2 regions of the Neobacillus oceani genome follow, and region 2 is predicted to be linked to the other one. Evidence: riboswitches for the same ligand, from Rfam matches in the RefSeq annotation. Region 2 holds a riboswitch; the other holds the start of a gene.
The links. Region 2 has a riboswitch for FMN ahead of V1499_RS13965 (ECF transporter S component). Riboswitches for the same ligand answer to the same signal wherever they lie in the genome.
Positions count from the first base shown of each region.

Region 1 (15,779 bases), 1.2 Mb from region 2:
TAATCATCATATTCCCCCTTTTTTTGCAGTAGTTTTTCCTTTACCGAAAGTGACAACTTTATAGTAACACAAAAGTTGTTTGTTTAAAAAGAATTTTCATAGTTTTTCCCAAATTGGAAGAATGGTACAGTTTTGTGTGCTGGGAACATGGCAATCAGCCTTGTTACCAAATGGTTGGAGATTCGCTGCTTATCCTTTTATTTACCAACTTTCCAGAAAGGAAACCTTTTCCTTTAAAAAACTTTCTGGCGAGACTCCTGAACTTGGGGCCAATTTAGTGAAACGGAAAGTGCTAGTATTTTTTTCGCAGCCAAATAGTAGTCTTCCCCGCTATTTTTTGCTAATAATAGATAAGAGAATACAAGGTTTGGAGAGGCGAGATGAAGAAGAAACGAAAATTGTCGCAAAAAAGGAAGGAAAAGCGGAGATTTTTTCATATTTTGATTATCCTTGCCGGAGTCTTCTGCCTTATCGCAGTTTTGAACGAGGAATTTTCTTTTACAAGAAAAACAGAGCTCTTTTACAAAAGCATCCCATCTGAAAATGTGAAAAAGTATACACCTTTAATCCATACGGAACTTCAAAAGGTGCAGCTCGAGGAGTATACCCCGCTCCTGGCCGCGGTTATGCAGCAGGAAAGCAGGGGGAAAGGCGGGGACCCAATGCAGTCGTCGGAATCAGCCGGGCTGCCTCCTAACTCCATTAACGATCCCGAGCAGAGTATAAGGCAGGGGGTCAAGCATTTTCAGCGGGCAATCCAATATGGCCAAAAGAAGAACGTCGATCTTCCCACCATCATCCAGGCGTATAACATGGGACTTGGCTACATCGACTTTATCGCAGAAAATGGCGGTAGACACAAAGAAGACTTCGCGAAGAAATATTCATACATTCAGGTCCAAAAAAATCCACAGCTTTATAATTGCGGCGGCGACAAAAACAACTTCCGCTACCCTTATTGCTATGGGGATTTTACGTACAGCACGAAGGTGATGAGCAACCTGCATACGTTGAATCAGCCTTTGGCGGGGAAACGCCATTGATTTAGGGATTCGACTTTCCCTATCGAAGCTTCGGAGGACAGGCTTTTTTTACACCAAACAGATTAAGGATAAATATTGAATAGTTTGGAACAATAAAGGTCGGGTGGATTCTACGGAATCTCCCCGGCCTGTTTAGTTTTTTATGATGCCAGAAGGAATCCAATGTGATGGGAAGATTGGGATGGAAGAATTTTTAGTGCCGATAGGGAGGACGTTAACCAGTTTCGTTCTACTCGTTTTTGTAACCCTTGTAATCGGCAAGCATATTAATTCGCATAAAACTCACTTTAGCTTTGCTTTGTCCGTTTCAATTGGCTCCTTTATTGCCAATATGGGCTTCCATACAAATCTAAAATTCATGGATATATTAATCGCATTTATTGCTTTATTGATTTTATATTACCTTTGCCTTTTATTGTCCTGGAGAAGCCGATGGGTAAGGAAGTGGCTATCAGGCAGGCCGACAGTATTAATTGAAAACGGAAAAATACTCGATACGAACATGAAGAAAGTCAAATTGTCGATTGATGATCTAAATCAGCTATTAAGGGAAAAGAACGTTTTTAATGTTGGCGAGGTAGATTATGCCCTGCTGGAGGTAAGCGGAGGTTTATCCGTAATTAAAAAATCTCCGTTCCAACCCCCTACAAAACAGGATCTTGGGATGGCGTATGCGAAACAGTCCCTGCCAGTCGAGTTAATCATGGATGGGAAAATCATAGCCAAAAATACGAGCGGAATCTACAGCCAGGATTGGATTGAGGCGGAATGCAAAAATAGAAACCTTAGAGTTGAAGACATTTATTACGCTGTCATCAACACGGGAGGAGTCCTTTTCATCGACAAATATGAGGACAATCTTTCTTCGCCTGTTGATTTGGAATGAGGCAAGCCGTTGGAAGCTTTGCAGAAAAAAATTTTCACATTCAGGGTAACACTTAGACCTTCCACTTCACCTTCCAGAACAGAACAAGCAACTTCATACTTGGAGGTACGCAATCAAGTGGCGTTCCAGTCAGCTCCAAGAGCAGTCGGAAAAACTTGGACAGTTGGATGGAGAACTGTCAGAATTCATCCTCCCGCCATTTTGGCTGGGGCCTTATTTTGCAAGGTCAGGCATCAGGAAGAAGGGGAAAACTCCTGTATATGGAAATTTTTTAGAATATAAATACTATTTTAAAAAAACTTTATTTTTAGTGCTCTATTATTTGAATTCATTGTTTTATCAGCATTTTTCAACCATTTTAAAAATAATTGGCAAAAAAAGTTTTTGACAAATTTACATGATAGAAATTATCATAAAATAATGTAAATGAGGAGGCGAAGACAAATGTCAAACTATGATAAACAGAAAATTGTGGCTAGTGTCCCTCAAACAGGCTTCTTTGGCCATCCAAAAGGACTGTTCACTCTTTTCTTCACAGAATTCTGGGAGCGTTTCTCATATTATGGAATGAGGGCAATCCTAGTTTTCTATATGTATTATGAGGTTTCTGAAGGTGGGCTTGGGCTTGATCAGACTCTCGCACTTTCGATTATGTCGATTTACGGTTCACTCGTCTATATGTCCGGTATAATCGGAGGGTGGTTTGCGGACCGGATATTCGGTACATCTAAAGCCGTTTTTTATGGCGGTATTTTAATCATGTTTGGCCACCTCGCACTTGCGATTCCGGGCAATGTTGCTTTGTTCTTTATTTCAATGGTGCTCATTGTTCTTGGTACCGGGTTGCTAAAGCCAAACGTTTCAGCAGTAGTTGGTGATATTTACAGTGAAGAAGATGCCCGCCGTGACTCTGGCTTCAGTATTTTCTATATGGGAATCAACCTTGGTGGATTCCTCGCACCGCTGATTGTTGGCGCCGTTATGAAAACTAGCTTCCACCTTGGATTTGGTATTGCAGCTGTTGGTATGTTCTTCGGTTTGGTTCAATTTGTTACAACGAAGAAGAAAAATCTTGGACTTGCTGGAACTTATGTACCAAACCCGCTTACGGTTGATGAAAAGAAAAAAACCTACACCATTATTGGTATAGTTGTCGCTGTTCTTGCAGTGCTTATTGCATTCGCCATTCCAGCAGGCCTGTTGACTTTCAAAAGCTTTATTAATCTCGTTGGGGTACTGGGAATATTAATTCCGACCTTGTATTTCATCGTGATGTACCGCAGCCCGAAAACAAATGATGTTGAGCGTTCGCGCTTAATCGCCTACATTCCTCTGTTTATCGCCTCTGTTATGTTCTGGGCGATTGCGGAACAGGGCTCGACAATTCTTGCCAGCTATGCGGACAATCGTACCCAACTGAATTTTGCCGGTATGACAATATCCCCGGCATGGTTCCAATCTCTGAACCCGCTTTTCATTATCTTTTTAGCGCCAGTATTTGCCTGGATGTGGGTTAAATTAGGAAAACGCCAGCCGACCATCCCGCAAAAATTCTCGCTGGCACTGTTATTTGCAGGCTTGTCCTTCCTAGTCATCCTGCTTCCTGCATATTTCGGCGGAACTGACTCGTTGGTAAACCCGCTTTGGCTTGTCCTGAGCTACCTGATTGTGGTTCTCGGCGAATTGTGCCTGTCGCCTGTTGGGCTATCTGCGACAACAAAGCTTGCGCCGGCAGCTTTTTCCGCGCAAACAATGAGCCTTTGGTTTCTATCAAATGCGGCTGCCCAGGCAATCAATGCCCAAATTGTCCGATTCTATTCCCCGGAAAATGAAATGGCATACTTCGGCATAATCGGTGGCGCGTCCATCGTCCTAAGTATCGTGCTCTTCATGTTAGCTCCGAAAATACAAGGCTTTATGAGGGGAATTCGTTAATACCTTTCCTAAGCACCTGCTCCCGAATTGAAGGGGGCAGGTGCTTTTCTTTTTGGCCAGGGGAAAAAGCCCTCCCGATTCAAAGCAACTCCTCTCTTGAACCTCAAAATATAGCCCACTAAGGGCTTTTTGTTTCTCTTTAATAAATTCTTCAATTTATGGCATTTTTATCTAGTATTGGAGTTGTTACTGTTGTAGAATGGTTATCAAGTTATTATTTCGCTTTTCGTAATAGTTCGATAATAAGACATAGGAGGGCCGGATCCACAATATATTGGTTTTATTCCACTCGGGGGTTAACAGACCCCCAATGAGGGATGGTTCACTTACTAACTGTTTAGTTTTACCTGGGGGGAGAAAGAAATGCAAAGCTTTCGTTGGATATGGGGGTATCTGAGGGAGTACCGGTTCCGGTTTTTTCTTGGGTTGGCCCTTGCACTCGGCGTAACTTCTTTAAATTTGGTTAATCCATTTTTCGCGGGAAAAATCATAGACAAAGTCATTTTCGGGAAGCAGCAGGAATTATTATGGCCATTCATCGGTGTGATGATTGGGGCTACAGTGCTAAAGACGGTTATCCGCTACACCTACCAAATCCAGTTTGAGCGGATTTCCCAAAATACAATCTTCCGGATTCGGAAAGAGCTGTATGACCGACTCAACAAGCTGGATTTTCATTTTTACGATAAGACAAAGACCGGCGACATTATGGCAAGGATGACCGGGGACATGGAAATGGTCCGGGCGTTTTCCGCATGGTCCATTTATATGATTTTCGAAAATGCGACAATCCTGCTTTTCGCTGTCGGTTTTATGTTTTATATTCATCCGCAGCTGGCCCTTACAATGTTGCTTATAACGCCAATAATTGGTTTTTTTGCCTATAAGATGACATTTGCCGTCGGACCGACATTTTCGGAAATCCGGGCACAGTTCGCGAAACTCAACTCGGTCGTCCAGGAAAATATTAGCGGGAACCGGGTCGTAAAAGCATTTGCGAAGGAAGACTACGAAATAAATAAATTTACCGCCGAGAATGAAGGCTACAAGGAAAAGTCGCTTGCTTCGGCAAAGGTATGGGAGAAGTTCCTCCCTGTCCTCGACTCGCTTGCGGGCTTGTTCACGGTCGTAATGATTCTCGTCGGCGGAATAATGGTCATTAACGGGTCGCTTACAATCGGGGAACTTGCAACGTTCAACGGCCTCATTTGGGCGCTGAACAACCCGATGAGGATGGCGGGATGGCTCATCAACGATGTGCAAAGATTCAATGCCTCAGCTAAAAAAGTCGAGGAATTGATGAAGACAACGCCATCAATTGCCAACGATGGCAAAAAGCTGAACGGGGAAGGATTGAAGGGATTCGTCGAATTCAACAAGGTATCGTTCAGCTACGGCGATGAGGATGTACTGAAGGACATCAGTTTTTCAGGCTCGCCGGGGCAGACAATCGGAATCATCGGTGCGACAGGTTCGGGAAAATCAACCCTAGTGAATCTATTGAGCAGGTTTTACGATTCTGACAGCGGCGAAGTGAAGGTCGATGGCATCAACGTGAAAGATTGGGACCTTTACAAGCTCCGCCAAAGCATGGCGATGGTCATGCAGGATATCTTCCTTTTCTCGGATACGATTGAAGGGAATATTGCATACGGCAATCCGCATGCAACCTTGGAAGAGGTCCAGGCCGCCGCGAAAATGGCGGAAGCGCATGAGTTCATTCTCGGCCTTCCCGAAGGCTATGACACAATTGTTGGGGAACGCGGAGTCGGCCTTTCCGGTGGCCAGAAACAACGGATTGCGCTGGCGAGGGCTCTTTTAAAAAATCCATCGATCCTGATTCTGGACGACACAACGTCAGCGGTCGATATGGAAACAGAAATCAAAATCCAGGAAACGTTACAGTCCGTCTTGACGGGAAAAACTTGTTTCATTATCGCTCACCGCATTTCTTCCGTGAAAGATGCCGACTTGATCCTGGTCATGGAAAACGGCCAAATTATTGAACGGGGAACTCATGAAGAATTGCTCAATAAGAAGGGGTACTACTCGAAGGTTTTCAAAAATCAGCATAACAGCTATCAGGGCCAGGATGCGGCTAAGGAGGTGGTGTAGGCCATGGCGCGGAATAAATTTGATGTCGATGAGGAACTGGAGTCGCCATTCAGGCTCGTCCACTTCCAACGGCTGCTTGTGTATATAAAGCCTTACAAGAAAAAAATCATGATTACTGTCATGATGATGCTTTTGGCAAGCTGTGCCAACCTTATTGGGCCTTATCTGGTCAAGCAGGCAATCGATAAGGAAATCCCAACAAAGGATATTTCGGGATTGTTCATTTTGGCCGGGATTTATGTCCTCGCGCTGATCACAACTGGAATATGCATGAAATTCCGGATCCGGATGATGTCCCAGACCGGGCAGAGCATAATCCGGGACATCCGGAAGGATTTGTTCATTCATTTGCAGAAGCTGTCCTTCTCTTTTTACGACAGCCGTCCTCATGGGAAAATCCTTGTGAGAGTCGTAAACTACGTCAACTCCTTAAGCGACCTTTTGTCGAACGGGATTATCAATGTCATTACCGATTTGTTCAGCCTATTGGTAATTGTCGGATTCATGCTTTCAATCGATCCGAAGCTAACCCTTTACGCGATGGCTGGCTTCCCGGTTCTTGCCGGCGTTATTCTTCTTTTAAAAAATGCGCAGCGGAAAGCCTGGCAAATTTTAAGCAATAAGCAATCGAACATGAATGCGTATATCCACGAAAGCATCAGTGGGATAAAAGTGACCCAGGCATTTTCCAGGGAAGAGGAAAACGCGCAAATTTTCAGTGATGTTTCAGGCAGCTACCGCACGAGCTGGATGCGCGCGATTAAAATCCACTTCCTGCTCTGGCCGGCAATTGAAAACATTTCCGTCCTGACTGTATCATTTATCTACATCATCGGTGTATCAATGATCGGCGATGGAGTGACGGTCGGCTCGTTGGTTGCATTCGTGGGGTATATTTGGATGTTCTGGACGCCGCTTGCGAACATCGGAAACTTCTATAACGCGATCATCAACGCTATGGCTTATCTTGAGCGGATCTTCGAAACAATGGATGAAAAGCCAGCCGTAACAGATGCGCCAAACGCTAAAGAACTTGCTCCCATCCAGGGGCGGGTCGAGTTCAAAAATGTTGTGTTCGGCTATGAAGAAGCGGACCGTATCCTTGACGATGTAAGTTTCAAGGTCGAGCCGGGCGATACCATTGCGCTAGTCGGCGCAACCGGTTCCGGAAAGACAACTATCGTAAGCCTGATCAGCCGTTTTTATGATATCACCGGCGGCAAAATAGAAATTGACGGCACCGATATCAATAGCGTCACGATTCCGTCGCTCCGCGGCCAGATGGGCGTCATGCTGCAGGATCCGTTCATCTTCTCGGGGACCATCATGGACAATATCCGCTATGGCCGGCTTGATGCCACCGATGAGGAAGTAATTGAGGCGGCAAAAGCCGTCCAAGCCCATCAGTTCATCAGCCAGTTGAAGGATGGATACCAAACGGAAGTAAACGAGCGGGGTACAAGGCTATCAACCGGGCAAAGGCAGCTAATCTCCTTCGCGCGGGCATTGCTGGCCGACCCGAGGATTTTGATCCTCGATGAAGCAACTTCCTCAATCGATACGGAAACCGAACTCGCTTTGCAAAAAGGATTGGAAACACTCCTTAAAGGAAGGACGTCCTTTATCATCGCGCACCGGCTGTCGACAATTCAAAATGCTACCCGCATCCTGTTTATCGATAATGGCCGGATTGTTGAGGAAGGCTCCCATCAGGAACTGTTGCGGCAAAAGGGCTATTACTGGAAACTTCACGCCTCCCAGAAGGCTGTATAAAGTTTTTTAAAAAAGCGGCTTCTCCAAATTAATAAATAAAAGGCTTCTCCCTATTAAATGAGGGGAAGCCTTTTTTATTTGTATCAAGACCCAATAGTCGTGAAGACATCGTGGAGTTCTGATAGCTTTTAAGAAAATGGAGGCGGTCGAGTGAGAAGTTAATCCAATTTCGAAGTCCCTAGACCTTTCCCCCACGGAAGCTCCTCCGATACAGTCTAGAAAGGACCAGCCATAAGATATAAAAGCCAATCAGGAAAGAAAAATTTGTCGTAAAAAGCAGGAAGAAAAAAATACCAATATGGTGAAAACTATGTAACTATTATGGAATAAATCGTTCTAATATATAGAAGGCAAATTGCCAAACAGATTGTCGGAACTAAAGGGGGCAATAAAATGAAAAAAGTGCTTATAAGCCTGCTTCTGTTTTTTTCAATGGTGCTTTATGAAGCACCGGCACTTGCCGCGGGCAGTGATTTTATTATTATTAATAAGTCGACCAACCTATTGGCTTATTACAAAAATAGTACTCTTGTGAAAATCTTCAGTGTTGGCACAGGTAGAAATCCATCCCTGACACCAGAGGGGAAATTTAAAATCGTCAACAAAATCGTCAATCGCCCGTACTACAAAGAGAAAATTCCCGGTGGCAGTCCTAAGAACCCTCTAGGGAACAGGTGGCTTGGGCTGAATGCCAATGGGACATGGGGCACTACCTATGCGATTCATGGAAACAACAATCCTTCCTCGATTGGCAAATATGTAAGTGGTGGCTGTATCAGGATGCACAATGAGGAAGTGCAATGGCTCTATAAACAGGTAGCAGTTAACACGCCCGTCATTATCACATCTTCAAAATTGCCTTTTCACTCAATCGCTTCAGCGAATGGATATAAAGTGTCTGGCTCGGCCATCCCGGCAGGTGTCCCTTCATCTGTTACGCTAAAAAAAGGAAGCAAGGGCGAACACGTAAAAACACTGCAAATAGTTTTAACGCAAAGGGGCTATTCGACGAATGGGATAGACGGGGTTTTTGGGCCCGGTACCGAAGCAGCCGTGAAGAAGTTCCAAAAGGACAACAAACTGAAAGTGACCGGCATCGCCGATTCAGAAACTTGGAAGGCTTTGGAGAAATTTTAGCACAAAGTAAGACCTGGCTCGCCTCTAAAAAATGGCAAGTCGAAGGAACAAAAATTTAACATGGCGAAAGAAAAGCAACCCCGCTTCTCAACAGGAGCGGGGTATTTTTTTTGAATCCCCCCTTTTTTGTAACTTTATCCATTAAAATACAGTCTAAAGGTTTAGGAAAAAGACAGCCACCGGGAGGATAGCCATGGAAAAGAAATTCACGTTTGTTAACGAAAATTATGAGATGTTGAATAAGGAACAAAAACAAAAGGAATTTACATATTCCTCTGAAAATATAGAAGTTAAGCCGCATACGCAGAAAACGTACCGGTACGCGGCAATCATCATTGTTTCACTTGCCCTGCTTGTTGCCGCTTTTTTCTCAATTGAAAAAATGAAATCTTCGGAGCGGGGGATAGGGCGGGATTCCTTACATGAGCCTACAGCCGGATCAGATAAATCGGCACGAGAAAATATGCAAAAACCAGGGATGCCGGGGGATTTTCAACCTCAGGTTCTAAGTGAAGGATCCTCTGCTTCCTATATCGTCGATTTAAATGTGCCACGGGATAACAAATTTCTGGTCAGCGCGTCCATTGACGTAACCAATACATCCGAAAAGGGCTGGAACCAAATTTCTTTTCATTTTTTCCCAAACCTGCTCGGTGATTTGGGAAGGGAAGAATGCCGCAGGAAGGTCCTAACTTGGGCGATTGATAAGTGCCTGAATGAAATTGGCAGCGGTAATTTGGAAGTGGAGGGCGCAAAAATCGACGGTGTACCGTCAAAGTATGAATTGGAAGGCCTACAGCTGAAGGTGCCGTTAATGAAGGCCTTGAAGTCGGGCGGGAAAGCAAACGTCGAGATTTCCTACTCTTTTTCAATACCAAATGGGGGAAATGAGAAGCACGTTTACGATCTTCTCCAATGGCATCCAATGCTTCCGGATTATACATATGATTGGTTAATCCAGCCTCCTGCCTTTGGAAAAGAAACGTATTCCGCACCGCCTTCAAACTACCTTTTACACTATCAAATCCCAGAGAATCTTATCGCGGTAACCTCGGGTGCCGATCTCGATCAGGCAAGCGAAACAGGAGACATTCAGGAAAACCGCCTGAAAGAAATGTATGTTATTCTTTTGGATGGCTACAAAATGATTAAAACGTCGGCGGGTTCCATTGAAGTTCGTGTATTTGCTTTGGAAGAGGAATTGGAAAAAGGAAAAATGGTACTTGGAACAGCGGCGGAAGCGGTTGGTTTTTTTGCTTCCCGCCTCGGTGATTTGCCATATAAGCAGATTGATATTGTTATGACAAACGAGCGGAAAGGCAGTTATCCAGGGATTGTTCTCCAGCCGGACGTTATAAAAAGTGATGAACTCTTCTATCAGCCTATTGAGGAAACCCCTGACCATTTGCTCGTCCATCAGCTTGCCCAGCAATGGTTTTATGGCAAAGTCCATTTTGATCGGCATACCGATGCTTGGCTGAATGACGGACTTTCCGAGTTGGCCGCGTCCCTCTTCTTTTTGGGCAGCCAAAAGAAAAGCGAAGCGGAAAGCTTTGCCTACGCAAACGCATTTGATGACTTCTATATTATGAGGACGGATGTTAAATCAAACATGCCCGCGGACCGATATACCGGAATGCCCGGCGGAATGGTTGGCCATATCCAGGCAAAACCCACGCTATATCTATGGAGAATGATGAAACCTCACGGAACGGATACTGCACTTGCCTTCCTTTCCGATTACCTTTCCGCCTATTCAGGCAAAAAACTGGCAACGATTGAATTCATTCGTTTCACTAAAGAATATTTCAAAGTGGACAATCGCCCTTTTACCTCCTGGCTTGATTTTAATCCTTACGAAAACAGTGATTTCCAGGACTTTTTCAACTTGTGACCAGAGGCTTGAATATGGGAAACACCGGCACATAATACGAAATAGTTTCTTTTTGACGCTGGATTGAGTATAATGTTTCTATTCCAAATTGAATATTCCTTCGGGGCAGGGTGAAATTCCCTACCGGCGGTGATGGGGCAGTGCCCCTCAGCCCGTGACCCGTTTGCCTTCAGGTTTTGGCGAACGGTGGATCCGGTGTGAATCCGGGGCCGACAGTATAGTCTGGATGGGAGAAGGAAGCAGCAGGTTTTGAAAAAAGGGAATGGTGTGCCCTTCTGCAAACAGCGGCCGTATATAGGCAGGCTTGTTTCATGGTGGAAGGCCAGGCGTGCCTGACTCTGTTGTTTTCAAACCTTTATTTGAGCATGCCATTTTTCAGCCCCAAAGCGCTTTTGCCTTTGGGGCTTTCGCATGTTTTTCCACCCCTTTGGGATATCCTGTTAATGGATAAGCCACGATAAAAAGGAGAAGAGAATGTTTACAGGAATTATTGAGGAAATTGGCACCATTTCACGGATTGCCGCAACAGGCATATCCATGGTCCTTACAATCGAGGCAAAGAAGGTTTTGGAGGATGTAAAGCTCGGAGACAGCATATCCGTCAACGGAGTCTGCCTAACGGTTACTTCCTTTGAAAAAAGTAGGTTTACCGTCGATGTGATGCCTGAAACCGTGAAAGCTACGAATATTAAGGACTTAAAGACGGGCTCCAAGGTCAACCTGGAACGTGCCATGGCAGCAGGCGGGAGGTTTGGCGGCCACTTTGTGAGCGGCCATATTGACGGAACGGGAACGATTATTAAAAAGAACAAAATGGCGAACGCTGTTTATTATGAAATTCAAGCAGCTCCATCCATCATGCCTTTCCTCATTCTCAAAGGTTCGGTTGCAGTGGATGGGACAAGCTTGACAGTTTTTGATGTAACCGGTGATACGTTTACAGTTTCACTTATCCCCCATACACTTACTGAAACGATTCTTTCCATTAAGGAAGCGGGGGACAGTGTCAACATTGAATGTGATATGCTTGGCAAATATGTGCACCATATCCTAAATCCAGGAAAAAGCGAAACGGGGAAAAAGAAGCCGGAAATAACCGCCAAATTCCTGGAGAAGAATGGGTTCATTTAAGGAGGGAGCACCATGTTCAGCACAATTGAAGAAGCCCTTCGCGATTTAAAGGAAGGGAAGGTCATCATCGTCTGTGATGATGAAGGGCGCGAAAACGAAGGCGATTTTGTTTCTTTGGCGGAAAAAGCAGTGCCGGAAGTCATTAATTTCATGGCCACTCATGGCAGGGGCCTAATATGTGTTCCGGTTGAAGAAGGCCTCGCGGAAAAATTAATGCTCGACCCGATGGTGGACAAAAATACGGATGCCCACGGGACCGCTTTTACAATCAGCATCGACCATAAATTCACGACAACGGGGATTTCTGCTTACGAACGTTCGGCAACAATCCTCAGCATGATTGATGAAGCCGCCCGGCCAGATGATTTTAAAAGGCCAGGGCATGTTTTCCCGCTTGTTGCGAAAAAAGGCGGAGTACTGGAACGGCCCGGACATACAGAAGCGGCGGTTGATTTGGCGAAGCTATGCGGTGCCAAGCCCGCAGGCGTTATCTGCGAAATCATGAATGAAGATGGTACAATGGCAAGGGTACCGGAGCTAAAGGGCGTGGCCCAACGCTTCGAACTCAAAATGATTACTATAGAAGATCTGATTGCTTTTAGAAAAAGAAAAGAACAGCTAGGGGCAGTAAAATAATTTGCCCTGTTGGATATTGACTGGAGGAATGGAAAATGAATAAAGTATACGAAGGAAACCTCATCGGCACCGGCCTGAAAATAGGAATCGTTGCAGGACGTTTCAATGAATTTATCACCGATAAACTATTAGGCGGCGCGTTGGATGCCCTAAAGCGCCATGGAGTAAATGAAACAGACGTGGATGTGGCATGGGTGCCGGGCGCTTTTGAAATACCCCTTATCGCCCAAAAATTGGCCAAAGGCGGAAAGTATGATGCAGTCATCACCCTTGGCGCAGTTATTCGCGGGTCCACACCGCATTTTGATTACGTGTGCAAAGAAGTTGCAAAAGGCGTCGGGAACACCGCGCTATCCTCGGGAATTCCCGTCATTTTCGGCGTGCTAACGGTTGATTCAATCGAGCAGGCTATCGAGCGCGCGGGTACGAAAGCTGGTAACAAAGGTTGGGAGGCAGCCTCATCGGCAATTGAAATGGCTAACCTTCTCCGTACCATTGAGGCATAGTCGAGTTGATTCAAGGAACCGGACCGCCAGTTCCTTTCTTAAAGTGAATGACTAAAAAACAGGCCCTTGATAGCGGTAAATGCATTTAGTTGTATAAAACCTCATCTTTTTATAAAGGAGAAATAGTAGTGAGTGAGCTGAAAATGGATTCAAAAGTGCTTTCCGTTTTGGAAAATAAGATTCAACTCATTAAAACTGACAAAGGGGCGATTTACCTTGTCGGCCCAATCCGGCTTCCTGTCAATCTTTACGGGGAAACGGTCGTATTCCAGTGGTACTGCTGGCTGAACTGTGATGAAGTGACGGAGGATTATCAGCGGATCATAGATAAACTGTCCTCTTCCAATCTTGCGGAATTACAGCAATCAAGCGTCCTTGCTTACGGGGATTTCCAGTACGGCGATGAAGCGCTGATCAGGATGCACTCCATCTGCCATACCGGTGACATTTTTGGAAGCAAGCGCTGCGATTGCGGCTTCCAATTGAAGAATTCCATGAAAATGATTGTCGAGCATGGAACGGGCGCGTTATTTTACCTTGCCAATCATGAAGGAAGAGGAATTGGCCTGTTCAGCAAGGCGATGGCTTATATTCTCCAGGAAAATGGCTATGATACGGTTGAGGCAAATGAAGGGCTTGGATTTGTTGACGATTCCAGGAATTACGAAGATGCGATTTCCGTCCTGAAAGCATTACGCTCCAAGCCAGTCACGCTGATCACGAACAATCCGAAAAAACTTGAGGCTCTAAGGCAGTCAGGTATGCCGATTTCGGGCAGGCGCCCGCTGTGGGGGGATATTTCGGAATACAATGAGCAATACCTCCAAACGAAGGTGAACCGTTCAGGACACCTGAGGGAAGAGGGGACTTGCACGAATGACTAGCGATGCTTTCTATATGGATCTCGCCCTGCAAAATGCCCGGGCGTTAAAAGGCCAGACGGATCCAAATCCGCTTGTCGGGTCCGTTATAGTGAATGAAGGAAGGATTGTCGGTGTTGGGGCCCACCTGCAGGCAGGAACACCCCATGCGGAAATCCACGCCCTCCGGATGGCGGGGGAAAAGGCCCGAGGAGGCACCATCTATGTCACTTTGGAGCCTTGCTCGCACCATGGCCGAACAGGCCCGTGTGCCGAGGCGATTGTCCAGGCCGGTTTGAAAAGGGCGGTCATTGCAACACTTGACCCTAACCCGGTTGTCAAAGGGAATGGCGTTAGAATTCTTCAGGATGCCGGAATTGAAGTCGACATAGGCATCCGTGAAGAGGAATCCCGTAAGATGAACGAGGTTTTCAATAAATTTATCGTTGATAAGAGGCCATTTGTCACATTGAAAGCGGGGTCTTCCCTTGATGGGAAAATTGCTACCCACACATTTGAAAGCAAATGGATTACATCCGAAGATGCGCGCCGGGATGCCCATCATTTAAGGAACGAACACCTGGCGATCCTGGTGGGCGTCAATACCGTCATAAAAGACAATCCGGAATTGACTACAAGGATTCCGAATGGGCGTAATCCAATTCGTGTTGTGCTAGATTCTTCCTTAAAAATACCGCCCGATTCCAAGGTGGTTACGGACGGACTTGCGGAAACGTGGATTTTTACAACCCAAGATGCTGACAACAATAAGGAGAAACAGCTGAGGGAGCGGGGCGCAAGTGTTTTCCGGACAGCGGGCCAGGGGAAGGTGGACCCTGGAGAAGTGCTTGATATCCTTGGGGAAAAGCTCGTTTCTTCCGTCCTGATTGAAGGCGGCGGCACCGTCCATGCGAGTTTTATTGAAAACAAATTAGTTGATAAAGTCATTCTTTATTTTGCTCCGATGCTAATTGGCGGGCAAGCGGCACCTACATTTCTTGAAGGGGCAGGCGCCAATACAATGGCGGATGTAGTTGAATTGGAAAATACATCGATAGAAAAGGTTGGCCGTGATTTCAAGTTCACCGGCTATCCTTCCTATAATTAACGAAGGCCAGCAGCTCATGCTGGCCTTTTTTTGAATATTTTACCGACTCCCCTGGACAATTCACCCATTTTAGAAAAAAGTTGTAGTAAAATAGTCATAGATAAGAAGGGGGATAGGAGAATGGAACTGCTTTCGGTGTCGGGAATAAGGAAAGCGTTTAAGGATTTTGAAGCAGTACGCAGCGTATCATTTACAGTCAGTAAAGGAGAAGCTTTTGGATTGCTGGGTCCGAATGGCGCAGGAAAGTCTACGACTATCAATATGTTGACGGGCCTTTTTCCACCTACAGACGGTTCAATCATGCTTTCAGGCATTGATATGAAAGCCAACCCGAAAAAAGCACAGGCGCTGATTGGGATTGTCCCGCAGGAAATCGCGCTGTACCAAACGATGAGCGCGAAAGACAATCTTTATTTTTGGGGAAGGATGTATGGCCTTTCCGGAAGCATTCTCGATCATCGGGTAGCCGAAACACTCGAGTTGATTGGACTTGCCGACAGGGCGAAGGATAAAGTCGAGACGTTTTCCGGGGGGATGAAACGGAGGGTCAATATAGGCGCGGCCATCCTCCACAGGCCGGAATTATTGATTATGGATGAGCCAACCGTTGGAATTGACCCACAGTCAAGGGCTCATATCCTTGAAACGGTTAAGAGATTGAATAATGAGGGAATGACTGTCATTTATACAAGCCATTACATGGAGGAAGTGGAGTTTCTATGTAAGCGGATTGGCGTTATGGACCACGGAAAGCT
Region 1 covers NZ_CP143543.1:1,568,955-1,584,733, forward strand. Annotated here, with positions in the region: gene V1499_RS07860 (ABC transporter ATP-binding protein) at 1-7, opposite strand, end outside; gene V1499_RS07865 (lysozyme family protein) at 381-1,043, shown strand; gene V1499_RS07870 (DUF421 domain-containing protein) at 1,225-1,929, shown strand; gene V1499_RS07875 (peptide MFS transporter) at 2,374-3,864, shown strand; gene V1499_RS07880 (ABC transporter ATP-binding protein) at 4,228-5,979, shown strand; gene V1499_RS07885 (ABC transporter ATP-binding protein) at 5,983-7,752, shown strand; gene V1499_RS07890 (L,D-transpeptidase family protein) at 8,146-8,889, shown strand; gene V1499_RS07895 (hypothetical protein) at 9,083-10,783, shown strand; FMN riboswitch at 10,876-11,025, shown strand; gene ribE (riboflavin synthase) at 11,258-11,914, shown strand; partial or broken gene ribB (3,4-dihydroxy-2-butanone-4-phosphate synthase) at 11,927-12,535, shown strand; gene ribE (6,7-dimethyl-8-ribityllumazine synthase) at 12,586-13,056, shown strand; gene V1499_RS07915 (GTP cyclohydrolase II) at 13,200-13,940, shown strand; gene ribD (bifunctional diaminohydroxyphosphoribosylaminopyrimidine deaminase/5-amino-6-(5-phosphoribosylamino)uracil reductase RibD) at 13,933-15,024, shown strand; gene V1499_RS07925 (ABC transporter ATP-binding protein) at 15,151-15,779, shown strand, end outside.
Region 1: another riboswitch for FMN. It lies ahead of ribE (riboflavin synthase); the one in region 2 lies ahead of V1499_RS13965 (ECF transporter S component).

Region 2 (15,779 bases):
TATGATTGTTGCGTGAACATACTCCGTAATCGTGAATCCGTCCATTTGGGACGGCTAGGTGAGGCTTTGGTGATCAATCTCATAGAGAACGGGAGTGATGAAGACGATAGTTTTGAAAAAAATAAAACAGCCAAGCGGCTGTTCCTACTTTTTTTCATGATAAAGGTTTATATCAAACTCTCTTTTCATCATTTCAAAGACAATATGCCTTGATTTCCATTCGTCTTCCTTTTTCCAAAGGTCTTTGCTTCGGTCGACAATTTCGCATCTAAGGTCATGATATTCTTTTTCTTTTTTATCACGTTGTTCTTTTAACATTATCATCAATCCGTAAAGTGAAACCGTCCCAACGAGAAAGTACACACTGGCGCTTTTTCGGACAAATGCGGAAAACATTGCATAGACCGAGTAGGAATATTCCTGGATGACCCCCGTATAAAGATAAGCCAAAAATGCCGATGCCATTACAAGGGTAGCGAAAATGGCCATGTGGTGCCTCGATTTCGCTTTTTCAAATTTCCTTTTCCTCTTCACAACATTTTCGAGCATTTGCCTGGTGGCATGATCAGTCCTATGGTCGAGCATTTTGATTGAGTTCTCCATCCTCCGCCTCCCATTTTATGGTTTTGGCCACTGCAATTTCGGTTCTTGTTACGGAAGAACCTACTACAATGTATGTGCCTGTCCCAGGCAGTATGCGTTCCAAAGAATCCCGATGCTAAAGGGTACCTATTATCAGTGGAGCCTCGCCAACTTTAAGAAGGAAAAAACAGCCGCTTGCACGGCTGTTTAGTTCAAGGGTATTTTCAAAGATTGGCCCACTTTGATTTCATTTTCGACGATTCCATTTGCTTCCCTGATTTTTACGATTCCATCCTTAGAGTTGTAGTACATCATTGCAATTCTGAATAACGTTTCTCCAGGCTTGACGGTATGGTATTTCACATTTCCTTCTGAATTTCCGATATTCTTGCTCTTTCCGTCCCCCGTACTTGGGCCTTCAGAAATGCTTGAATCCTTTCCAGGTACAGGTGTTTTTTCAGAAGAATCATTCTCTCCAGACGAGGTGTTGTTTTCCGGTCGAACCTGGCCATCCCCATCATCATCACTATCTTCGGGAGTTTCCAGTTGGCCGGATTTTTCACCCATGCCATCTTCCTTGTTAATCTCCCCTTCATCAGACGGGGGCCGCACTTTTTCGTGTTGGTCATTATCTTCTAAATTTACTGTTTCAATCCCGCCGTTTTCCGTTGAATTCGCTGTTTTGTTGCCTTCCAAATTGGATATGACAGCGAAAACAGTCAGGGGAAACAATACAAAAAACAGCACCAATAGGCGGATAACCGGATATTTAAGCTTGAGTTTCGTTTTCTTTTTCCTGTTTTGATGGACCCTTGACCTTGGCGGCAACTTGGCCGGCTCACTGGTTTCCGGCTTTACCCTATCTATTTTTTGTCGGTGCTTTTCAACCTGTTCAAGATATGGATCTCTCTTTTTCATACTATTTAACCTCCTTATCTTTCCGAGCCTTCAACACAATCCCCAGGAGGAAATCAATTGTAAAATGCATAGCGACTGTGACGGCCAGGTTTCCGGTCCAGCTATACAGGAACCCAATCAGAAAGCTGAGCGCCACAATATTTATAAACAGAAACCAGTTGAATAGGTAACGATAATGGATGATTGCAAAAATTATACTTGCAATAACTAGTCCTGTCTTTTCCTGAATGATTCCCCGGAACAGGATTTCTTCACTTATTGCGACGATGGCCGCGATAAAAGCAATATGAGGAATACTTCTTCCCTTGAAAATCTTTTCATTCAGACCGCCATCATCATAATACGATGCCGGAAGGATTTTCATCAAGAGAACGTCCAACATCACAACGGCAAGGCCGAAAGGAATCCCAACCTTCCAAACGGCCGGATCGTGCCAGTCAAACAAGCCCAAAATATGGCCTTTTTCAAAAAACAACCAACCGAGAACAGTGGATATAGCAAGGAGAAGCAATTGTGTCCCATATAAATGGAAAAGCAATTCACGATCGGTTAACTGCCTTATTAACTGCCTTTGTCTATCCATCATTTGCTTCACCAATTAAAAGTTCGGACAGCCTTTCCTTCCAGCCTTTCGTTTTTCCCTGAACAGGAATGCCTTCCTCTCCCTTTTTGTATATGTCCATGTCTAAGCCGCAATTATCACAGCAATTCGGCCGGCCAGGATTCAGTTCAGGTTCATGAAAATACTTTAGAAAGTAATTTCGAAGGCAGCCAGGCGAATCAACCCATTCACGCATACGGCGGATATGCTCCATTTTTGTAAAATTCCTTCCTGTAATATACTCGGCCAGTTCACCTTTAAGTTTTAGGAATGCCAGCTCATTCTTCTGGTCAAGGAAGCCGGCAAGCCAACGCCATTGAATATCGGATAATCCAGCTGTGAAGGCAGCCTGTTCCATTTCCTTTATACTGCTAAATTCTGGAGATAAACCGCCAAGGGACGAAAAGAATATATCCAATTGCCCTTTTGTGGGCAACTCGCCTTCAGCCAGATAGTATTGAAGCTGTTCATCACCTTCAGAATAAAGGAGGATCGCGGTGGAAGGATGTCCATCCCTTCCAGCCCTGCCGATTTCCTGAAGATAGGATTCAATTTGCATAGGCATATGATAGTGAATGACATAGCGAACATTTTCCTTGTCAATACCCATCCCGAATGCGCTGGTAGCGCAAATGACATCCAGCTGCCCATTAATGAACTGCTGCTGGATTAAGACTCGTTGTTCCATATCCATGCCGCCATGATAGGCCATCGCCTTTGCGAGGCCCATTTTCCTGAAATAGGCTGCCGTTTGTTCGGCGGCTTTTTTGCTGGAAAAGTATACGATGCCGGGCTGCTTTAATTCCTTTACCCAATATAGTGCCCTGTCGTTTTTTTCAGATGGGCTGGCCAGTTTTTCAATGTGGAAAGAAATATTGGGCCGATCGATGCTCGTTTCGATTCTAACCCCACCTTCAATCCCCAGCTTATTCGCTATATCATCCCTTACTTCCGGAGTGGCCGTCGCTGTTAAGGCAAGTGTCAAGGGATTGCCCATGCTTTCACGGAAGTATCCAATCCTTAGATAGTCCGGCCTGAAGTCATAGCCCCATTGCGAAATGCAGTGAGCTTCATCAATCGCGAGCAAGGAGACGGGAATCTCTTTGAATCTCTCAATTATATGAGGAAAACCAAGCATCTCCGGTGAAAGAAAGATAAATTTATAGCGATTGAGCGATGCGAGGGCCTGCCTTTTTTCAAGGGGAGATAGAAAGGAATTCAGCGCCAAGACTCGTTTTTCACCCCTTTTCATCATCTGTTCGACCTGGTCCTGCATAAGTGAGAGAAGCGGTGAAACGATAACGACTACTCCTTCAAAGAGGTAGCCCGGCAGCTGGAAACAGAGTGATTTCCCGGTTCCTGTCGGGAGCATGGCAAGTGTGTCAATGCCGTTCAACAGCGACATGACCACTTCCTTTTGTCCTGGACGGAATGAGGTATATCCAAAATAACGATAAAGGGTTTGTTCAATCATTTTGATTCACCAAGCTTTGCCAATACAAGCCGTATTTTAAAATAGGAGATTCCTCCCGATAAGTCCCGTAATTCCTTAAGCTGCCGTGTGGATGACTGTTTCGCCAAGTTGATAATCCTATCCTGTTCTTCAAGCGTCACGTATGGATCGATTGAAAAGCCGTCGACATTCAATGCAATCTCGACAATATGATCCTCGATCGTGCTTCTCTTTAATCCCCTTGCCGCCGCGATTGAATCGATTGGCAACCCCTTATTTAAGAGGTTTAAAGTTTGCCTGGATGTAAGCGTCAACGATGTGCCGGCTCCCTCAACCGATCGCAAATGGTATAGGAGAGGAAACTCACCTGTTTGCGAGCCTGCTTTTTTGCAAATGTAATGGAGGATCGCAAGGAATTCCAAGCGAAAACGGAACTCGTCCAACCCCAGCACCATTGCGGCTTGCTGCGGAATCAGGCCTGCCGAATGAAATCCTGTCAGCCTTAGGACAAGGATGTCAGGGTTTATATTTTTATTATCCTCGAGTACCATTGAGAGCTCCTTAAATAATACGCCGGGAAGCTCGGCTCTCTGTCCAGGCTGCATCCTTACAAGGAAGTTTTTTACCCATTGCTGGGTCCGGCGTTTTTTTTGGATAGGAACATAACGTGTTTCTTTCCTTGAAATATAGGAGCACACCTGGACGAGGAGCGAGAGCCTTTCCCACAAATACCCGGCTTCCAAATGATATTTCCAACCCTGCAAATCCTGGGGTAGCGGGCTCATTGCCAGTTCCGCTTCCAGGCATTCATTGCCTTTATCAGTAAGGATATAACGCTGTTCACTTACTTCATGTATAAGCCCTAGGCTGTTCAGTGTTTTAATCGATTCCTCAACAGTTTTCCTGGTAATGTTTTCATAGGCCATGAATAAGGAGGTTAGAGAAAACAAATGTGCATCCTGAATGGTTTGGGCAGATTTTTTACCTTTAAGCAAATGGTATATCGAATAAATCGTACGTTCGCCTCTCAATTGCCAAAGGCAATATAAAATGACCACATCGAAATATAGAATGCCAGTCTTTTCATCGACATTTCGCATGTTTCTCACCATTATCCCCGTTTATTTATTTTCCACCAATGGCAGGTTCACTTCATTTTACCATGAAAGCGTGTCGGACACCGGCTGAATTTAGGGAATACTATCGAAAGCTGGCGCTACTGAAAAACATTATCAATGTAATATCTATTGAAAAGTTTCCATTTCTTTTTTACAATAGATATGCAGTATGCGTTTCCAGTTTATGAATTAAATATTCGTCTAAACCAACGGGAGGGTTTTTTTCATGCCAAAGTATACGATTGTAGACAAAGAAACTTGCATTGCTTGCGGAGCCTGCGGCGCTGCGGCACCAGACATTTATGATTATGATGATGAGGGCATTGCGTATGTAACACTGGATGACAACGAAGGTATCGTCGAAATTCCGGATGTCCTGATTGATGACATGATGGACGCTTTTGAAGGCTGCCCGACTGATTCCATCAAGGTGGCAGATGAACCATTCGACGGTAATCCAACAAAGTTCGAATAATGTTCACATTTACATATCCCCGCCATTCAGGTGGGGATTTTTTATTTTTTCCATGCAAAAAGACAACGGCTTTCGCCGCTGCCTTAATAGACTGTGGTTATTTGTATTAAATGGATGCCTGCCTGTTGATCCACACATTCATCCTTACATACAACGGGACGAATAACAATGAAACAATGACACCCTTCAGGATATTAAAAGGCAATATTGCCATAACAATGAGCTTGCGCGCCTCTGAATCCGCCATCGCTGGCGCGTTCAAGAACATCGTGTACGCGGGTAGGATAATGTAATAATTCAGGAGGCTCATAAGAATGGCCATTGTTACCGTTCCCGCAACAAGAGCGATTGATAAACCCTTTTTTGTTTTGATTCGATTATAAACAAAATAGGTTGGCAGGATAAAAAGGATACCAGCGAGAAAGTTCGCAATGTGGCCAACAGGGACCCCTGTCTGGCTTCCTGTCATGAAATAGTCAAGCAAGTTTTTAATCAGTTCGACCAATATTCCCGCAACTGGCCCAAACGCCAATGCCGCGATCAATGCCGGGATGTCGCTGAAATCAATCAGCAGAAAATTCGGAAACAGAGGCAGCGGGAAATTCAACAGCATAAGGATATACGATACACTGCTTAGCATTCCGATTGCCACCATAGCCTTCAAAGTAAGTTTTTTCATTTTCCTCTCTCCTTGTGTGTCCATCACCAAAGAAGAAAGATTCAGCATGAGCAATCCATCGCAAAGAAAACCCCCAAGCCCGGCAGCTTGAGGGAGACTTTTACAGAGGCATGCTCAATAAACGTTCAAAGCATCATTTTTTGAACGCCTGCGGAACCTCCATCTTCTCCCATCCAGACTATACTGTCGGCTTTGGAATCTCACCAAATCCTGCCACAAAAAAACGGCTCGCGGGCTAAAGCATAAGCTCATCACCGCCGGTCGGGAATTTCACCCAGCCCCGAAGATAGACAATATTTAGTTTACAAATATATTATACTAAAAACCCCCTATTTTTGAAACATTATTGCCTGTGTTGAATTTGTGAACATCCAGTTTCTGTTTTTCCCTTTATCCAGATATTAAATAATTCAACCTTTCACATAGCTATTTAATTGAGCGCAGCGCTCCCATTTGGGAACGGATCTGGCTCCCATTTTTCAAGATTCAGTTCTTGGCCAGGAAAAATTGTTATCGTCTCAAGGCTATTCAGTTCCATCAGCTCATTAACTTCAATTCCTGAAGCCCTGGCAATGTCCCAAAGTGTGTCTCCTTTTTGTACGATATGAATCGATTTCGCCTTATCTTCAAGCGCTGCAACCCTTGTTTCGCGAGTTTGAATTACTTCCGTACTCATACCACTATTAAACCTTCCCGCAATAAAATCGCCCTCCTCAAATCGTCCGAGGATGTGGACGGGATTTATTGCATTTTCCTTCTTAAATGTCCATTCCGATTGATGTATTTCAAAATGGAGGTGGACACCTGTTGAAAAACCGGTAGTTCCCATTGTTCCAATTTTCTGGCCCTTTTTCACTTGCTCCCCTTCACCTGCCAACCTTTTGTCCAGGTGGGCGTAAACCGTCACATATCCATTAGGGTGCTTGATCAAAATGGCATTTCCATATGTAGATGACAAATATGATTTTATTACTTTCCCATCCAAAGCCGCGAATACTGCCGAACCCCTGCTTCCAGCAATATCAATTCCCTTATGTCGTCCGCGCCGGGTTCCGAATGTGTCAGAAATAATCCCTTCAGCGGGCCATGTCCATTCCACCTTTTCCTTCGCAACAGCACCAGGTTCTTCTGCATTAGCCTGCTTGCTCCCAAGGAACAGTAGGGAAATGCACACCGCCATGATTCCAGCTATTAAAAACCTGAATATATATTCCTTCATGCTCGTTATCCTCCTTATGCGTTTGCGTCCAAACCACAATATGCCTTTTTTTCCAAAGATAGAACTCCTAGGGCACATTTGTTATAATTTGGAGGATACACATGGGTTATTCATAAGTTGAGCATTTCCCAAAAATATACAATAAAGTTTGGGTGGATTGCATGTAGTTGATACATACGGATTGTCTAGCAATTTCACACGCCTAAAAGGGTTCACCACGGAACTTTTTTAAATCCCATAACAAAAAGCCTGCCAGGCCGGCAGGCTTTTCAATTATTGAATATGCATTTTGTTTGGGCCAATCGGCACTTTGTTTTCAGCAGCCAAATTGAATGGCCCCAGCTGCTGGATTGGCGCGTTCTCAATTTTTACTTCCTTAAATCCAAACTCCTTCGCAGCCATCAAAATGGCCTCGAAAGAATACTGGTTGTCTGGGCTGTTCTCAAGAACGGCATTATCTGCAAGTGTCAGTGAAAGCGTATCCCCATTTGGCGCTACATCCTTTATATCAAGTGAAGGTGGGATCGATGCCAAGAAAGGACCATTCTCGCTTCCAGTCTTCATAACATCGAGCGCTTTTGACACATCAGGGTATTGCTCGTTCGATGGGACCAGGTAAGGCTGCTCACGGCCCTCCTGGCGGGCGAAGAAATACGCTCTGTTTCTTTTCCTTTCAACCGGTTCAATAGTTCTAGGCCCCATATGTGAAAGTTCAATACCCAGATTTCCTTCTGTCATAAATTTTATTTTAGTAACCGTGCTGTTGGAGGTAAGGTTTTCTTTCAAGGAATCAATAAGATGTCCTTCTGTTGTTGTACTCATTCCAAACTGGTGTCCGGCTGGCACATTGACTACGAGTGTATCTTCCCCTTCAAGCGAAAACTCGACATCAAGCGGATAGTAGTCTTTAAGGCCCCATTCCGACTCTTTAAGGCCGGCCATAGCTGTTTTAAAGTGATCGAGCCAGTTCTTTCCGCTCTCCTTTGGAACAGTGACACTGACAGGAACAAGGTAGTTTACATCCTTGTCCGGAACCCAAACTGTTACAGCGGCCTGGTTTTCAGCTACCTCTTCCTCATATAGGGCTGAAGCTGACTCTTTTGAATCAGGCATGGCAAGAATCCCCGCGTTTTGATTGCCGGCGCCCACCTCAGGCCCCTTCTTGCTTGTAATGCCAGCTTGATCATTATTTCCGGCAATTTCTGCAGAATCCGGTCCCCTCTTTTCTTCCAGCGCTACTTCCTTGCCCGGATTCTTATCAAAAACTTCCGAGGAAAGAAGAAGGAATAGCAGCAAGGCGGCAGCCACCGCCGCAAAGCCCGGCAAAATTACCGCTTTCCTGCGTTTTTGCTTTATTTTCATGGACACATTTTGGTATATGTCCCGCGGGTCGCGATCGTCAGTTACTTTAGGCAAAAATCTTATGCAGTCTTCAACCTGCTTATCGCTCCACCCTCGCTTGTTCATCCATATATCCCTCCGTTTCAAAAAGCGATTCCATTTGGGCTTTCAATACCTTAATGGCTCGGTGCTGTGTTGTTTTCACCTTGCTCTCGGTCCAGCCCAATGCATTGGCTGTTTCTGTTATCGACATTTCGTGCAGGTATCTCAATATGATGACAGCCCGCTGGTCGACTGTGCATACATCCAGGCTTTTGAACATTCCCTGGACTTCTTCCCTTTGCATGGCAATTTCATCCGGCAACGGCTGATGGTCCTTTATCTGTGCGGTCGACCAATCGAATTTATCAAGCAGCTTTTGCTTCCAGCCTTTCTGCTTGCGAAAATGGTCGATGGCGACGTTTCTGGCTATCGAGAAAAGCCATGTTTTCTCACTGCTCTTCCCCTCGAAACGAGAATACGATTTTAAAACCCGGATATACACTTCCTGCACCAAATCTTCTGCTTGTTCTTTACTGCGTACCATATAAAAAAGAAACTGAAAAACATCCTGGTGGTATTTTTTATAAAGTTCAGTAAAAACGGAGTCCATTCACGATTCCTCCCCGTTCATTGTTTTAGACGACAATTTATAAATAAAGTTACACCTTTAACTATAGTCTTTTTGACAATAAAATGAAAGGGAAATATTACAAATATGTTTCATTTTATTCAAAACGTTGACAATTCATATTAGCTATGAAAATAAAAGAAATTGGCCTGCACGGCATGCGTGCAGGCCAATTGTTTCCCATGTAACAAGAATAAACGTCAAACTTCTTGCAATACTGCTTATTTTCGAGGAATGAAGAATGTAAATGTCGTTCCGTGGCCTAACTTGCTCTGAACGGATATGTGTCCTTTATGGGCTTCTATAATATTTTTTACGATGGCAAGGCCAAGACCTGTCCCCGCCCGTCCTCGTGTCCTCGCTTTATCAGCCTTATAAAATCGCTCAAAAACAAACGGCAGGTCTTCCTCGGGAATTCCCGAGCCCGAGTCGGCCACCTGAACCTGAAGGCCGCGGTCATCCCCATGGACGACCACATCGACGATACCGTCCTTTGGCGTATGCCGTATGGCGTTATCAATCAGATTTGTCAAGACCTGCTCAATCCTGTCGGCGTCTATCGGAAAATAATAATCGGGATTGTTCGTTCCAAAAGAAAGATGAATTTCATTTTCCTTTGCAAGTCCCTGGAATTTTCGAATTATCTTTCCAATATATGACGAGACATCGATTTCTTCAACATTTAGTTGAATGTTGCCTGCCTCAAGGCGTGAGAGATCGAGCAATTCATTGACGAGCCTTCCCATCCTTAATGATTCGTCATAAATTACCTTCGCCATTTCCTTTTTCTCTTCGTCCGTCCCGGCAATATCATCCACGATCGCTTCGCTATATCCTTGCAGCATGGAGATTGGCGTCCGCAATTCATGGGATACATTCGCGATGAAATCCTTGCGGAGCTTATCAAGCTTCCGTTCCTCGGTCATATCCCTTACCACGGCTACAGCACCCCGAATAAACTTCGAACTGTATAGCGGGGTGACGAGGATGACCCAGTGCCTCCCCATCATTGATAATTCACCTATCTGCTCTTCTTCCGTGTCAACAGCCTGCTGGAACAGCTCCATGACTTTTGAAGGAATTTCTTCAGAACCCGCTGCGGCGCTTGCCCCTTTGTCGTAATACCAGTTTTGAAGAAAGCGTTCAGCGGGTGGATTCGTAATCAAGATTGTCCCATCCCTATTGAATGTTATTACACCGTCCGCCATGGACCTAAGGATGCTGGCAAGCTGTTCCTTTTCCTGATTAAGGGCATTCATATTGAATTTCAGCTGCCGGCCCATCTGGTTGAATGCGGTTGCCAGCTCCCCAATTTCATCATTTGTCAATATCGGCACTTTTGTATCGAATTTTCCTCTCGCTACCTCGAAAGCCGCTTCCCTCATCTTCCTTAGAGGAGCAGTAATCCGAGTTGAAAGGAAGAAGGCGAAGATTGTTGTAAGGACAATTGCGACTCCTGCGACAAGGAGGATGAATTTTGTAGTTGACCTCGTCGCTTCCTTAACAACATCGAGGGATTGGTAAATAAAAACCGCACCGTTTTCCTTGTCCGAAATCCGCAAGGGAACTCCGATAATGGAATAGTCGGCTCCATCCCCCTTGTCAGCGGCAGAAAGGGCGGAAACCTTCCTTGCCGATTTTCCTTCTTTAATTACCTTTGAAAAATCCGGATCATTTACAATATCAGAAAGGCTGAGCTTATTGCCAGGATCCGTATTGGGTGAATAATACACTTCATCCTGGTTTTTAATAATAACCGCCTTTGTGTTTTTATCAAGAATTTCCCAGGATATTTCCAGGCCAACGCTTATGTCGTCATTCCGATGCTTGACAAGGACATTGGCTATTTTTTCGGCAGTATCATTCATTTTTGTTCTTGTTTCCATAATGCTGTAGTTTTCAAAGAACTCAAGCAGCATGACTGTCAATATAAACAGGACAAAGGAAACAAGCAAAAGGATGGTAAACCAAAGTTTACCCACTACACTTCTAAGAAGGATCATTCATTCACGACCTCGAACTTGTACCCCACACCCCAAACTGTCACGATCATTCTGGCGGCCTGCTCGGATACTTTGTTAAGTTTTTCCCGCAGGCGTTTAACATGGGTATCAACTGTTCGGAGGTCTCCAAAAAATTCATAATGCCAAACCTCTTTTAAAAGCTGTTCCCTATCAAAAACCTTATCCGGGGATTTTGCCAGGAAATAGAGCAGCTCATACTCTTTCGGAGTAAGGCTGACTTCCTTTCCATCCGCAGTGACTCGATGGGCATCATTATCAATTGTAAGATGCGGAAAAACAATTACGTCCTTTGTGACCGTGTCCGTTGCCAAATAGCTCGTCTGTGAAGAACGGCGAAGAAGAGCCTTGACCCTCAGAACCACTTCACGCGGGCTGAACGGTTTTACAATATAATCATCGGTGCCGACTTCAAAGCCCTGCACCCGGTTTACTTCTTCTCCTTTTGCCGTCAGCATAATGACTGGCGTTGATTTTTTCTCCCTGAGATCCCGGCATACCTCGATGCCATCTTTTCCAGGCATCATCAAATCAAGCAGGATTACGTCATAATCGTTGGCAAGCGCTTTTGCCAAAGCTTCATTGCCGTCCTCCGCCTCATCGATTATAAAGTCTTCACGCTCTAGATACATTTTCAATAGCCTGCGGATACGTTCCTCATCATCAACAACCAAAATTTTAACGTCTTTTTCCATAAATAATCCCCCCATGCAAATAGTTTACAAAATAGTTTGAATACTGCCAAATAGCACAAGCCTCAGCATTTGCATGCGGGGCTTATTATTTTGAATGGCTTCGAGGGCTAGGGGTTTGTAATTCTATAGGTTGGTTTGCGCCCCGGGCCAAATCAGATGATATCCTTTTGGTTTTACAGCTTTCGTAGCCTATGAACCGGCATAGGAATGGAGTCCTGCAATAACAAGGTTGACGGCGATCAGATTGAACATGATGATGGCAAACCCGATTACCGCAAGCCACGCGGATTTTTCCCCGTGCCAGCCTTTAGAAAGCCTTAAATGAAGGAAAGCCGCGTAAAATAGCCACGTAATCAAAGCCCATACTTCCTTTGGATCCCATCCCCAAAACCTTGTCCAGGCAATCTGCGCCCATATCATTGCAAAAACAAGGCCCCCGAGCGTAAACACGGGAAAACCGATCAGGACTGAACGGTAACTTATTTCGTCGATCAAATCCAGGTTTATGCCTCGTACAAGCGGCTGAAGCGCCGCTGAAATCCTCTTCCTAAGCAGAAGCCTGATGGCGCCATATAATACGGCTCCTCCCAAAAACGACCAGATAACCGTATTCAATTTCTTCGCGTTGATTATGGCAGGCATTTCTACAATCGGTTTTAACTTACCTTCTGTCAAAAGTTCGCCTTCATTTGGGCCAACAAGGGCAGGGAGGTGGTATTCCATAACGGACTGGTTACCTGACTTTTCCACCCAGTTGAACTTCGCTTCGTAGCCGGCTGAAGAAAAACCTGTTGAAACCGCAATAAAGCCTACTACACAAACAATGGAAAACATAACAAATTCGAGCCAGAATGTCCGTTTATTCGAAACAGTCTGGTCAATGGCCTTCAGAAGATAAATGAGGCCGGCGGCAAAGCTAACCGCAAGGATTGCTTCCCCTATGGCAACTGTGGTCACATGGATGTGGAGCCAATAACTTTTCAAAGCCGGGATAAGCGGGCTTATATCCTTAGGGAACATGCTCGCGTATGCAATGACCATAAGCGCAACAAACATTGTGAAAAGACCAAGTAAATTGGACTTATAAATAAAATAAATTAAAATGAAAGCGCCGACAAGAGCCATGCCAAAAAACGTCGTAAATTCAAACAGATTGCTGAGGGGCGGATGCCCCGCGGCAATCCATCTTGTTATGAAATAGCCCAGCTGGGCGAGGAACCCCGCAATCGCCGTTGTGATTGCAAACAGTCCCCATTTGCTGTTTTTTGCCGTTTTAATCGAGCCGCCGAACAGCACCGTTGCTATCAGGTATAAAATAAAAGCTATGAATAGCAAATTACTGCTTATTTCCGCCAAGTTCCGCCTCTCCTTCCGGTTTGCCCTCCTGAAGCTGATCTTCAGGAATCTTTATTGTTGTGTCTGCAAGGACTATATCTATTTCACGCTTTAGGCCATACCAGTTTTTATTTGTATGTGCGGACACCCAAATATCGCCATTCCTTTTCTGAATCCAAATCCTCCTGTGGTTCCAGTAGGATCCCTGGACTACGCCAATCATGAAAATAAGGCCCCCAAGCGCTATCAGCCAAAGAGTCCTGTCTTTCCTTACTGTCAGGGCAGTCACATTCTTCGTGTCAACTGCCTTGAATTGCATCTTATACTTATTGTTTCCTTCCGGCTCGATCGTTTGCCTGATTGCCGCAAAACTAACCTCGCCCTCCGGTTTATCCGGTGTAATCATTTTAAACACAAACGCCGGATTATTCGGAATCCTTGATTTCGTGTCCGGTTCCCCATCCTCCCCAAATTCGAAATCCGGGTAATAGCCTAGAAGGCGTACTTTATATCCATCCCCAAGCTCATAGGTGTTTTTCGGTTCATACAAATCTATTTTTATCTCACCAAAATCTTTTCCTGTTTCCTTTTCTGTTAGGGAGAAAGTCATCGAATTCAATTCATCCAGCTTATAGTCGACCTGGTATAGGGCAAACCCCTCGAATTTCAAAGGCTCATTGACTCGAATCTCATAGTCTTTGACTCTTATAAGCTTTGGCTTTTCACCAGGCAGGGATTCGGATGATTTTTTATACAGCACCACATTGGATTGGTACGTCTTCGCGACGGTACCCGCCCTTTCGAGTGCTTCCCTAAAAACTTCGTCATCTTTTTCCTTGTCGTATACTTCAAGAATGAATTTATCGTTTTGTAGGTAATATTCGTTTTCTGTACCCGGAATTGCCTTTGTCTCCCCTTCACGAATCCAAAGGACTTTATCGATGTACATTCCCGGGACAAAGCGGAGCATGCCGCCAATCAGGAAAATAATCAGGCCTACATGATTCACATACGGGCCCCATCTCGAAAAGCGGCCTTTTTCGGCAAGCAGGTTTCCTTGCTCTTCCCTGACCTTGTAATTTTTCGATTCGAGGTTTTTTTTCACTGTTTCAATAACTGTCTCATCCGCGGCATTTTCAGTAATCCCGAATATACGTTGCTTTTTTAAAAAACCGTCATTACGGATGACCTTTTGCGCCTTCAATGCCCTGTACAGCGGAACGACCCTGTCAAGGCTACATATGACTAGCGAGATGCCGATCATCGCGATCAGGATGAGGTACCACCATGAACTGTACATATTATGGAAGCCAAGTGCATAATAAATCTTCCCTGCCCATCCATATTGGTCCGCATAATATTCCGCCGCCGGCATAACAGGAGGTATGTACATTTCTTGCGGCAGGATTGTCCCGATTGCCGATGCGACCAGGGTGATGACAATGAGCCATACCCCTACTTTAACGGAAGAAAAAAAGTTCCAAACCTTATCAATGATTGTTTTATTGTAAGTCTGCGAGCGCCGGGAGCTTCCTTCATAACGCATGTCATGAAGCTTCCCGGCAGCGGCCGCTTCACTAAGAGCCTTTCCGCAAGCCTCGCACAGTACTGTACCATGAGGATTCACATGGCCGCACTCACACTTGACATCCTTCATTTTAAAAACTCCCTAATTTCTTTAAGGTTCGATGCTCTCCATATATTGTTTGACCATATGTTCTGTCAACTGGCCGGTATGATATTTGACAATCTTCCCTTCCTTATCGACAAGGAACGTCGCCGGAAGCGGACCGACTCCGTAAGCGTTCATAACCTGGCTGTCCTTATCTAAGGGAATCGGGAACGTAAGCCCATATTTTTCAGAAAAACTACTAACAGCTAGATTCGATTCGCCAATATTGACAGCAAGCACCTCTACCCCTCGGTCTTTAAACTGCTTGTATTGATTGTTGATATAGGGCATTTCTTTTTCACACGGCTTGCACCAAGTTCCCCAAAAATTCAGAAACACACCTTGGCCTTTATAGTCGGATAGCCTGTGTTGGTTGCCTTCTAAATCTGTTAGGACAAAATCCGGAGCGATTTCGCCGGTTTTGGCTCTCGTGCGCTCTTCTTTAGTAAAATTCGCATAGAGTGTATAGGCTACGGCCGCGACCAAAAGTACCAGAATGGCTGTCCTCATTGCCAACCGCCGTTTTTTCATTTTCTCTCCCCCAAAATATCGATGTTCTGATAAATTATAACACTTTTCAAGATAGCCACTGTGAAAACGTTCTAGTAATTGTGACAGATTTATGAATTCTTTTTGCCCACTTCCATAGCAAGAGCACGCAGCTGCTTTACCTCATGAGGCGTCAATTCCCGCATTTCACCCGCTTTCAGGCCTCCAAGCGTCAGGAATCCATAACGTTCACGCTTCAGCTTGGCAACGGGATGTCCAATTGCCTCGAACATCCGCCTTACCTGCCTGTTCCTGCCCTCATGAATGGCAATCTCAATGATGGCGGTTTGTTTCTTTTTATCGCTAGACAGCATTTTTACTTTGGCTGGCGCGGTTTTCCCATCCTCCAGTTTAATCCCTCTTTCCAGTTTCCTGAGGGCTTCCCTTTGAGGAATTCCTTCTATCTTAGCCACGTACACTTTATCAATTTCACTCCTGGGGTGCATGAGCA
Region 2 covers NZ_CP143543.1:2,767,639-2,783,417, forward strand. Annotated here, with positions in the region: gene V1499_RS13935 (YpbF family protein) at 145-603, opposite strand; gene V1499_RS13940 (LysM peptidoglycan-binding domain-containing protein) at 790-1,500, opposite strand; gene V1499_RS13945 (lysostaphin resistance A-like protein) at 1,502-2,086, opposite strand; gene V1499_RS13950 (RecQ family ATP-dependent DNA helicase) at 2,076-3,575, opposite strand; gene V1499_RS13955 (helix-turn-helix domain-containing protein) at 3,572-4,654, opposite strand; gene V1499_RS13960 (ferredoxin) at 4,899-5,147, shown strand; gene V1499_RS13965 (ECF transporter S component) at 5,254-5,826, opposite strand; FMN riboswitch at 5,984-6,118, opposite strand; gene V1499_RS13970 (peptidoglycan DD-metalloendopeptidase family protein) at 6,257-7,045, opposite strand; gene V1499_RS13975 (GerMN domain-containing protein) at 7,319-8,512, opposite strand; gene sigX (RNA polymerase sigma factor SigX) at 8,487-9,038, opposite strand; gene V1499_RS13985 (ATP-binding protein) at 9,278-11,059, opposite strand; gene V1499_RS13990 (response regulator transcription factor) at 11,056-11,772, opposite strand; gene ccsB (c-type cytochrome biogenesis protein CcsB) at 11,962-13,128, opposite strand; gene V1499_RS14000 (cytochrome c biogenesis protein ResB) at 13,109-14,764, opposite strand; gene resA (thiol-disulfide oxidoreductase ResA) at 14,786-15,310, opposite strand; gene rluB (23S rRNA pseudouridine(2605) synthase RluB) at 15,400-15,779, opposite strand, start outside.